2 regions of the Alteromonas sp. DY56-G5 genome follow, and region 2 is predicted to be linked to the other one. Evidence: predicted binding sites of a transcription regulator. Region 2 holds the regulator's gene; the other holds the start of a gene.

Region 1 (5,165 bases), on a different contig from region 2:
AAGCCATTTTGTAGGATCAAACTGATACCAGCGAATGCCATTACGATAGTCGTACTCAAAGATGTGATGGTAATTGTGATAACCTTCACCAAAGGTAAAAAACGCAAGAATACCGTTATCTCGTGCTGTGTTCTTATCGGTGTAAGGCTGGCTACCCCAAAAATGAGCAAGAGAATTGATGAAGAAGGTTACGTGATGCACTAGCACCAGGCGAAGTACACCGGCTACCAAGATCATGCCTAATACGTCACCATTTAAATAGCCCAGAAGACCTGTGATACCAAAGTTGGCCGCCAGCACGATGGGCAAATAGTAGTTATGCTGCCACATCACCACTTTATCTTTTTGAAGATCTTTACAGTTACTGTAGTCATCGTAACGTTTGGCCTGGTACTCACGCAACATCCAGCCGATATGCGCAAACCATAGCCCTTTCTTGGCAGAGTAGGGGTCTTTGTCGTTATCATCAACATGACGATGATGAACGCGATGATCTGACGACCAGTGCAAAATACTATTTTGCAGCGCCATAGCGCCACCAATCGCAAGGATCACACGAACAACCACATTGGCGTCGTAAGTTTTATGCGACCATAAGCGGTGGTAGCCGGCAGTTATAGACATACCGGTAAAGTAAAATAGGAATATAGCCGCACCGATTTCTGCCCAATCGATGCCTTGATACGCCACCCATAGCGGCACACCAATAAACGCAATTGCGCCAGATATAATAAATACCAGCACATTAGTAAGGATAAGAGGAGGTTTTTTCATTTTATACAACTTGGCTTACAACTGTTCGCTAATTTATCGTTTTACGAGGCTTCAGGCAAGCAAAACCCAGATTAGTTCTGCTTACATGTGTAAAGTTTAATTATAGTAAAGCTACGCTGAAGCGCTCGTTAATTGTGGCTTTTTCTGCTTAATGCTTGTTTATAAAAGAGATGATTCTGTTTCTCTTTCCCCACTGGTGTGTGTTGCGATAAACTACACATGCTAGTCTTTGATGTACGAAGTTTGATTGCGTTAATGGCTATACAGATGACGTAAGGGCTTCAACCCCAAGCGCTAAAAATCATCAAGCCGTTCAGAGCTAATCAACCTATGGTGCGAATGTGAGTCGACAAGAACAGAAATTAAAAACCCGCCAAAATATCATTCATGCTGCGTTTTCTTTGCTCGATGAAAACCGCAGCTTATCGGCAATCAGCTTGCGTGAAGTTGCCCGAGAGGCAGGTATAGCACCTACGTCTTTTTATCGACACTTCAAAGATATGGACGAATTGGGTTTAACGCTGGTGGATGAAGCCGGTTTAGCATTGCGGCAGCTTATGCGTCAGGCAAGGCGGCGTATAGCCTCTGGAGGCGGCGTAATACATACTTCTGTTGAAACCTTCATGGAATTTATTGCGGCAAATACAAACGTATTTCGTTTATTACTACGCGAGCATACTGGTACGTCGTCGGCTTATCGGTTGGCAGTATTTAGAGAGATTCAACACTTCATCGACGAGTTGACCGACTACATTATTGAACAGCAGGGCGTAGAATACGCATGCGCGCAGCTTCAAGCTGATGCTATGGTAAGGCTCGTATTCAGTGCTGGGGCAGAGGCATTAGAAGCAGACGATAAACTTCGCCGAGAAATCGGTGAGAGAGTGAAAGCGCAGCTTCGCTTCGTTCAACTAGGTGCAACGCAAAAAAGCGTATAATTGAATTAGTGGTTTAAGTCCACATCGTTTGCTCTAATCAAAGCCACCTTATTTTAATACGTCTTCATAGGCCTTTGTGACTCCAAAGGCCTTGTCAATTTGTACCAAAACTAGCTTTTGCGTGTAAGTAAAACGCCAGCCTCAATGTGATGAGTAAACGGGAATTGATCGAATAATGCCGATTGAGCAACGTCGTGAGTTTCACTTAAAAGCTCAAGATTTTGCGCCAATGTTTCAGGGTTACACGAGATATACACGATATTATCGTAATCCTGAATCATTCTAAGTGAGTCTTCATCTAACCCAGCTCTTGGTGGGTCAACCAATACAGTTGTGAAATTATATGTACTTAGATCAATGCCTTCTAAGCGACTAAACGTACGTTCACCTTTCATAGCCTGAGTGAATTCTTCAGCGGCGAGTCTTACGATCTTCACATTGTTGAGCTGATTTTGTTCAATATTAAACTGCGCAGCTTGTACAGAGGGCTTGGCTATTTCGGTCCCCACAACATTATCGAAGTGAAGCGCTAGCGGCAGTGAGAAGTTACCTGCACCGCAATACATCTCCAGTAAATCGCCAGAGAGCGGCTTTACGCAATCTAGTGCCCATTCAATCATGCTACAGTTCACTTCGGCATTGGGCTGAGTGAAGCTATTTTCGATATGCTTAAATATGAATTCTTTGCCATTAACGGGTAAGCGCTCAATAACAAAATCGTTGTCGATAATAAGCTTTTGTTTTCTCGCACGGCCGATGATGTTTACTTTCGGAAAGTGAGCCTCGAGTTTCGCCTTTAATTCTTTTGCAGCCTCTTGCCACTTCTCATCTAGTTGACGATGGTATAAAAGGCTGATGACAAGCTCGCCAGATAGTGCAGAAAGATAATCGATTTGAAAAAGCTTCTTTCTTAGCACTTCATTTGGTCTTACTTCTTCAAGCAACAGCGCCATAGCATCGTTTATTGCTTTACAAGCAGGAGGAAAGCTATCTACGCGGTACTTTTCTTTTGTTTCCTGGTTGAACATGATGTGAAACAAATCATCGCCTTCATGCCATACTCTAAATTCGGCGCGCATACGGTAGTGCGTTGGTTGCGATGGAAATACGGTTAAGTCAGGCGCATTGAACGGAGAAAGTAACGCAGTAAGACGTTCTACTTTTTCGTCCAACTGAGCTTGATAGCGTTGTTGTTCGGTCGCGGTCATAAAATTCTCCATTCAATGTTGAGGTCGCGAATTGTAGTCCCTTATAAAATAACTGCAACAAGCGCTATCTACTTCTGCATTATTATTAGGAACGACCCTGTAAAAAAAGCTGTATTAAAATTAAACAATACTGATTCTTTGCCGATAATAAGATTGAGGATAGTGAGGATCAAATTATGAACGTGGGTCAAATTAAGGCTTTTATGGGCGACCAGAAGGTCGATCAAAAAGCAGATCAAAAGGCATCAGTTCACCCGAACGAAATGTTGAAAAAGCAGTTACAGCAAGACGGATTGCAGCAAGCGGCTGAGTTTTCTAAACAACAAGCGGCATCAGTATCTGTTTCCAGTAGCCAAACTAGCATCGGCTTACGTGTGGTAAGTAGTAGTCTTAACCAAGCGTTAGTTATAGATGGCCAAAAGCCACAAGAAGCCAAAGAGAAAAGCATTGAAGATAAGTCGAACAGTTTGTTCGACTTTGAAAAAGTTGCCAGAAACGTACTTAAGTTCGTAGGTGGCGTCATTAGAGGTGCGGCAAACGGTGGTGCCAGCGAAGAAAAGCTTAATGGCTTATTTAGCCAAGCGAGAGAAGGCGTAAGCCGTGGATTCGCTTGGGCTGAAAAAGACCTCGCTGGTTTTATGAATGAAGAGATTGAGCAAGGGATGACAAAAAGCCGCGATCTCATCGATACAGGAATAAACGATCTGGAAACTGACATATTTGGTCGCCAGCAGCCGAACGCTGTAACGCTTTCGTCCTTAAACGCGGTAGCTGCATCGGATGAGAAAAGCGGAAGCTTGCTGATTCGAACTAAAGATGGCGACGAAGTGAGTTTTAGTTTTGAGAGTCTTCGCTCGTTCCAAGCGTCTCAACAACTTAATTTCCAAGCGCAGGCATCTCAGGAGCAATCAGGCGGTAGTGGCGAGCAAGGCCAAAACAATTTTTCAGCGTCATACCAACAACAAACTTCGTACCAATACTACGAGCGAAGCGGTATTAGCTTTTCATTGAAAGGCGAGCTTGATGAAGATGAGTTAGAGTCGATAGCTGATTTGGTTGGTCAAGTTCAGGATCTCGCCGACACCTTTTACAGTGGTGACATCGACAAAGCATTTGAAGAAGCGTTAAGTTTAGGCTTTGACGATAAAGAGTTAGTTGGCTACGCGTTACAGTTAAATAGAACAACACAGACCGAAGTGCTAAAGACGTATGAGAACATCCAACATTACAATGAAGACAAAAGCGATAATTCGAAGTTTGGAAATGTGGTTAGCCCTATAGCGCAATATCTAGAAAAGATGATGGATACTTTTGCTAATGCCGAAAGTACGTTAGAAAGTAACGAAGACTATAATACCTTACTAGGTGGGTTGATTAATGAGATGAAAGACGTGCAGGTGCCAGATCTTGTATCTGCTATAAATAGGTTTCACGCTTTCAATCAAACGTTACTTAATGGACTTCCTCAATCTGCTGAGACAAGTGAATAACTAACTATTTACTAATATAAAAGCCCGGTAGCGAGAGCTAACCGGGCTTTTTTATAGCCTTTAAACCGTACGTAGAATTACGCGTGTTCGACTTTGTCCTTTGCAGGGCGAACTTTTAGGGTTCGCTCCTGGAAGATTGAGTCGTTAGTTTTATCGATAACGCTGTTTAAGTCGTCAGTTACAACTTCGATAAAACCGTATCCTTTTCTTTTTCCAGTTTTACGATCCTTCATTAAGCGAACCGACTGTACTTCAATAAAGCTACTGAAGTATTCCTTTACTGCGTTCTCGTTTGCTCTATAAGGCAAATTACCTACATATAAGGTTTCTACTGATCCGTCATTAGAATGTGCTCTGGCATCTGAGGAAGATGGACTTTGAATAAGAGACGCTAGCCAAGGAGTAACGATACCGCTGATCAGCAGAGCTGCTGAGACGGTCAGTGGAACATGGACGTTTAAACTAGCAGAAGAAAATAACAAGTAACCTGCAATTGCAAAAATAGCGCTAATAACAGCGCATTGAATAAAGCCTACTTTCATATACCTACCTTTCTATTGTTTATTATGGTGTTGGAGGCTGTATATAGTTTACTCATTTGTAACAAATTGAACAATAAAATGTGAAAAAACTAGTCTAAAGATGGATTGAGTCGCTAGAAATGATGCAGAAATGAGCGGTTAACACCAAAAGTGCCTTAAAAAGCAAAAAAATCCAATTTAAGTGTTGATCTTTCACAAGAGGTATCTATAATG
Region 2 (5,165 bases):
ATTCTCATCTGGAGATTCCGGGCGACTTAGTTTGTGTAACAAGTCTACTAGGTGTGCATCTGCTGGCTCTAATGGATCCCGAGCTTTCACTCGTTCAAACATTTCAACCACCACATCTGTGGCTTGCAGAATAATATCCATCAGTTCAGGGGTTAGTGTTCGTTGACCGTTACGCATTACGTCAAAGACGTTTTCCGCACCGTGACAAATTTCTACTAACTCGGTAAGAGACAGGAACCCTGCTCCCCCTTTAACTGTGTGATAACCACGGAAAATTGCATTTAGCAAATCCGCATCTTCAGGATTGTTCTCAAGATCAACGAGCTGTTCTTGTAATTGTTCAAGTATCTCTCCAGCCTCAACTAGAAAGTCCTGTAATATATCCTCGTCAACATCAAACGACATGCGCCCGCTCCCCTAAAAACCTAAGCTAGACAGAAGATCATCTACATCATCTTGGCCTGACACGACGTCGTCGCGCTTATCGGCATCAATGATAGGGCCTTCTGCCTCTACACCATCAACCTTATCGGCCTTAACGCTAGATGGTTTAGTTTGTTCTGCACCGTCGCGTTCACCAAACATGGTAAGCATGTTAACTAAGCTGTCTTCCACTTCTTTAACCAAGTCGATAACGCGGCGAATAACCTGACCAGTTAAGTCTTGATAACCTTGAGCCATCAATACTTCTGTAAGTAACTGTGTAAGTTTAGCTGACTGTGCCGAACCTTCTTCCAACAATTCGTCTAAGTCTGCGCATAAAGCCTTGAATTCACCCAACTCTATTTGGCGATTCATCAGCTTCTTCCACTCAGGCATAACCTTTTCGATGCGCGCCGACAGCATTTCAGCTATAGGCATGCTCGCTTCAACGGCATCCATAGTAGTATTAGCAGCTTTTTCAGTTTCTTCAATTACGTAGGTTAGGCGGGATTGTGCATCGGGAATATCATCGGTCGCGAGATTTTTAATGCGGTCGTCTATTTGGAAATTATTCAGCGCGTCATGGAGCTGACGCGTCAGTTTCCCTACTTCAGCAAATAACTCAACGTTTTCTTTCATTGAGGCCGCTTCTAGTAGGGCATTGGCTGAAGCGTTGTCACCCTCTTCAAGGTAGGTGACAAGCTGTTTTGCTTCTTCCAACGAAATTGGAACGTTTACATTCGTTGACATCCAGTAAACCTCATTTCTCTGGTGAGCGTCTGGATCAACCTAAACGTTCGAATATTTTATCTAATTTTTCTTTAAGTGTTGCTGCAGTGAACGGCTTAACAACGTAGCCATTAACACCTGCTTGCGCGGCGGCAACAATTTGCTCTTTCTTCGCTTCAGCAGTAACCATAAGTACTGGTAGGTGCTTGAGCTTGTCATCGGCTCTAATCGCGCGAAGCAAGTCAATACCCTGCATTCCAGGCATGTTCCAATCGGTAACTACGAAATCGAAATCACCTTGCTGCAACATAGGCAATGCAGTACTTCCGTCATCCGCTTCCTGGATGTTGGAAAAACCCAAATCTTTAAGTAGGTTTTTGATGATACGTCTCATGGTAGAAAAATCATCGACCACGAGAATTTTCATGCTTTTGTCCAAAATAGCCTCCAGTGAGGGGTTAATTGTTATTAATTTCTATTCTTCGTCAGCTTGCCACGACTTCATTCGTGATTTGAGTTTTAACATGGCCTGACTGTGAATTTGACTGACTCTCGATTCACTTACATCAAGAACCTCACCAATTTCTCTTAGGTTCAGCTCTTCATCATAATACAGCGAAAGAACAATCGCTTCTCTTTCAGGTAATGTCGTAATTGCATGGGCAAGCGCTTTTTGGAAAGCGCCTTGCATTAAATCTTCCAGTGGTGCGTCGCTACCTCGATTTTGCTCTGTCGAAATAACATCTTCTGACACACCTAAATCTTCAATACCTACCAGCTTTCCGGCATTTACTTCATTAAGCATTTGGTGATAGTCCTGCAAGCTTACATTAAGCTTATCAGCAATATCAGAATCTCTAGCATCGCGGCCTGTTTCGCTTTCTACTTGCGAAATTGCTTCAGTGATCGCTCGGCCATTTCGATGAACTGAACGCGGTGTCCAATCCCCTTTGCGAATTTCGTCTAGCATAGCACCGCGAATGCGAATGCCGGCAAACGTTTCAAAGCTGGCTCCTTTTGAACCATCAAAGTTTCGCGCGGCTTCTAATAATCCAATCATGCCTGATTGAATTAAATCGTCTACAAGAACACTAGCCGGCAATCGCGCTATCAAGTGATGCGCTATACGCTTAACCAATGGCGCATGTCTTTCGACTAACTGCGCTTTATCGGTTTGTTGTTGATAAGCGGCTGCCTTGCTGTTCAACGCTGACTTCCTACGGCTTTTTCTGCAACTAATTGTTCAATGAAAAACTCTAAATGGCCACCTGGCTGCGCTGGAATAGGCCATGTTAAGGCTTTACTCGCCAACTGTGTTATTGCAACGGCTGCCGGTGAACCTGGGTAAGCATCGACAATGGCTGTTTGTTTACGCACTGCTTTACGAATGTTCTCGTCAAACGGTACTGTCGCCACTAATTCTAGTGCAACATCTAAAAAACGCCCTGTCACTTTGCTTAATTTACTAAATAGCTCTTGGCCTTCTCGCACGTCGCGCACCATATTAGCCACAACTTTGAAGCGGAAAACACCGTGCTCTCTATTCAGAATTTTTATCAATGCATACGCATCTGTCAATGAAGTAGGCTCGTCACACACAACGACCATGATGTCTTGTGAGGCTTTTGAAAAGCTCAACACCATGTCTGAAATACCTGCCGCTGTATCAACGATTAGCACGTCAATTTGCGAGCGCAGCTCACTAAAGGCACGAATTAGGCCAGCGTGTTGCGTTGGCGACAATTCTGCCATCGACTGCGTGCCTGATGTGGCAGGGGCGATCTTTATTCCGTGCGGACCGGTCACTAATACTTCATCAAGTGTACATTCGCCGGAAAGCACGTGGGATAAGTTTTTCTCAACACGCAAACCTAACATAACGTCTACGTTAGCAAGACCGAGGTCCGCATCGAGAACCATTACACGTTTACCTTGCTTCGCCATGGCGATAGCGGTGTTCAATGTAATGTTTGTTTTACCTACGCCACCTTTGCCACCGGTGACGGCGATTACTTTGATTAACCGTGATTGCTTCATTTTTCTTAAGCTACTCGCTTGGTCGTCAATCATACTGCTTATGCTGTTTTAATTGCGTTGTTACCACTAGTATGATTCAAACCGTACTTTTTATAAAGCTTTGCAGCAGCGGAAACCAAAGATTTCGCTTCTGCAATCTTAATGTCTTCAGGTACTTTTTGACCATCGGTGACATAACTAACCGGTAATTGGTATTCAACCGCTGCACTAAGCACCTCTCCTAAAGAGTAGCACTCATCTAACTTTGTGAAAATACAGCCACTTAGTTCAATATCATCATACGCTTGAATGATTCTCTGCAAAGCAGGATATTGCGTATTTGCTTGCGCTACCAAATATTTTTTAACATTTGGCATTTGTCCGTTATCAAACTGCTTAATTTGTTTAATTAATCGACTGTCTCTTTGACTAAATCCAGCCGTATCAATCAATACTAGTCGCTTATGACGAAGTTGGAATAATAAATCCGCAAGTTCTTCACTAGTCTGCGCTTTTCTCACCGTGCAGCCAATAATCTTTCCGTATGTCGCTAGCTGCTCATAGGCGGCAATTCTATACGTATCGATGGTAATCATCGCAACCGACTCTGCACCGTATTTTTGCGCATAGCGGGCAGCAAGTTTCGCAACGGTAGTTGTTTTACCGGTACCTGTTGGTCCTACTAATGCAACAGCACCTTGTGCGCTAAGTATATCGTTTCCTGTCACATTTATGCGATTAGCCAATAGGTTAAGAAGATATACCCATGCATCTCGTTCGTTGTAATGTGACGGCGTATAGCTAATAAGCTGTTTCGCTAACGCGTTGCTTAACCCCATATCGGTTAAACGGGTGATTAGATATTGATGAACAGGTTTTTGACGTTTGTTCTTAGCTTCCATCAAGTCGGCCACTTGATATTGCAATACATCGCGAAGAGACGCTAGCTCTTCCTTGATTTGCGCAAGCTCCGCTGACTGCGTCACAGCGGTATCATCCATACTTGACGCTTGATGCTCTGGGAAAGCGTTCTGACGAACTGGTTCATGAGAAGACTGCTGTGCTTCTACGTCGTCAATAAAGGCTTCTGAGAAGTCTAAGTGCGAAGCAATTTCATTGGCGTGCTTAGCATTCGCTGTCATTGGTTGGTTGGGTTGCGCGGGACTCGCTACGCCATTATTTCCACCGTGCTGCTTTTCTAGCAGTGCTTTAAGGCTATCAGGACCGTCGTCACCAATGATTTCGCTCAAGCTAGGCACTGCCTTTTGACCAGGTGTTTTTGCAGCGGCTTGTGGAGACGCTTTCGGCGTAAACAACTTCGCTTCAGGTTCTTTGTCGTAGGCTGCGACAAGCTCAATACCGTCAGCGACTTTGCGATTTGACATGATCACAGCGTCACTGCCCAATTCAGCTTTAACTTGGCTTAACGCCTCACGCATATCTTTGCCGAAGAAACGTCTAATTTTCATTGCAACCTCTCCAATCACCCAGTGTCAGATTATTGACCGACCGAACTGACTATTTTTATTTGTTTGTCGTCAGGCACTTCTTGGTAAGACAGAACATGAAGCCCAACAACCGAATATTTTAAGAAGCGAGACAGAACGGGTCGTAGCATGCCTGAGGTAAGGAGTACTGCAGGCTCTCCTTCTAACTCTTGCTGCTGACTGGCTTGCTGCAATGATTTTTGCAGCTTGTCTGCCAGGCCTGGTTCTATGCCAGCGCCATCTTCGCCACCTGCTTGAAGTGACTGGTGCAACATCTGTTCCAACTCTGGCGCCAAGGTTATGACAGGTATCTCTTTTGCACCTTGAGTAATTTCTTGGACAATTAAACGTTTAAGGGCAATACGCACTGCGGACACTAAAACATCGGGGTCTTGGCTGCGCGTGCCGTACTCACTGAGTGTTTGCACGATTGTACGCATATCGCGAATAGGCACGCCTTCAAACAATAAGGTTTGCAGTACTTTCACGACGGTGCTTAGCGGAAGGATG

Evidence for each region. Region 2 encodes FliA, which starts transcription of late flagellar genes. Its sites were predicted from a motif close to CTAAAGNTNNNNNNNNNNNNGCCGATA; they were not measured.
Region 1: NO989_RS13935 (DUF5610 domain-containing protein) is a predicted target of FliA. The motif match lies at 3,041-3,067, and genes of this name have one in related genera.

The regions. Positions count from the first base shown of each region.
Region 1 covers NZ_JANHZQ010000028.1:314-5,478, reverse strand. The annotation lists gene NO989_RS13950 (fatty acid desaturase) at 1-774, opposite strand, end outside; gene fabR (HTH-type transcriptional repressor FabR) at 1,116-1,712, shown strand; gene trmA (tRNA (uridine(54)-C5)-methyltransferase TrmA) at 1,823-2,920, opposite strand; gene NO989_RS13935 (DUF5610 domain-containing protein) at 3,097-4,410, shown strand; gene NO989_RS13930 (RNA-binding protein) at 4,488-4,952, opposite strand.
Region 2 covers NZ_JANHZQ010000004.1:69,383-74,547, forward strand. The annotation lists gene NO989_RS02930 (chemotaxis protein CheA) at 1-405, opposite strand, end outside; gene NO989_RS02935 (protein phosphatase CheZ) at 418-1,173, opposite strand; gene cheY (chemotaxis response regulator CheY) at 1,208-1,591, opposite strand; gene NO989_RS02945 (RNA polymerase sigma factor FliA) at 1,628-2,359, opposite strand; gene NO989_RS02950 (MinD/ParA family protein) at 2,356-3,222, opposite strand; gene flhF (flagellar biosynthesis protein FlhF) at 3,228-4,637, opposite strand; gene flhA (flagellar biosynthesis protein FlhA) at 4,667-5,165, opposite strand, start outside.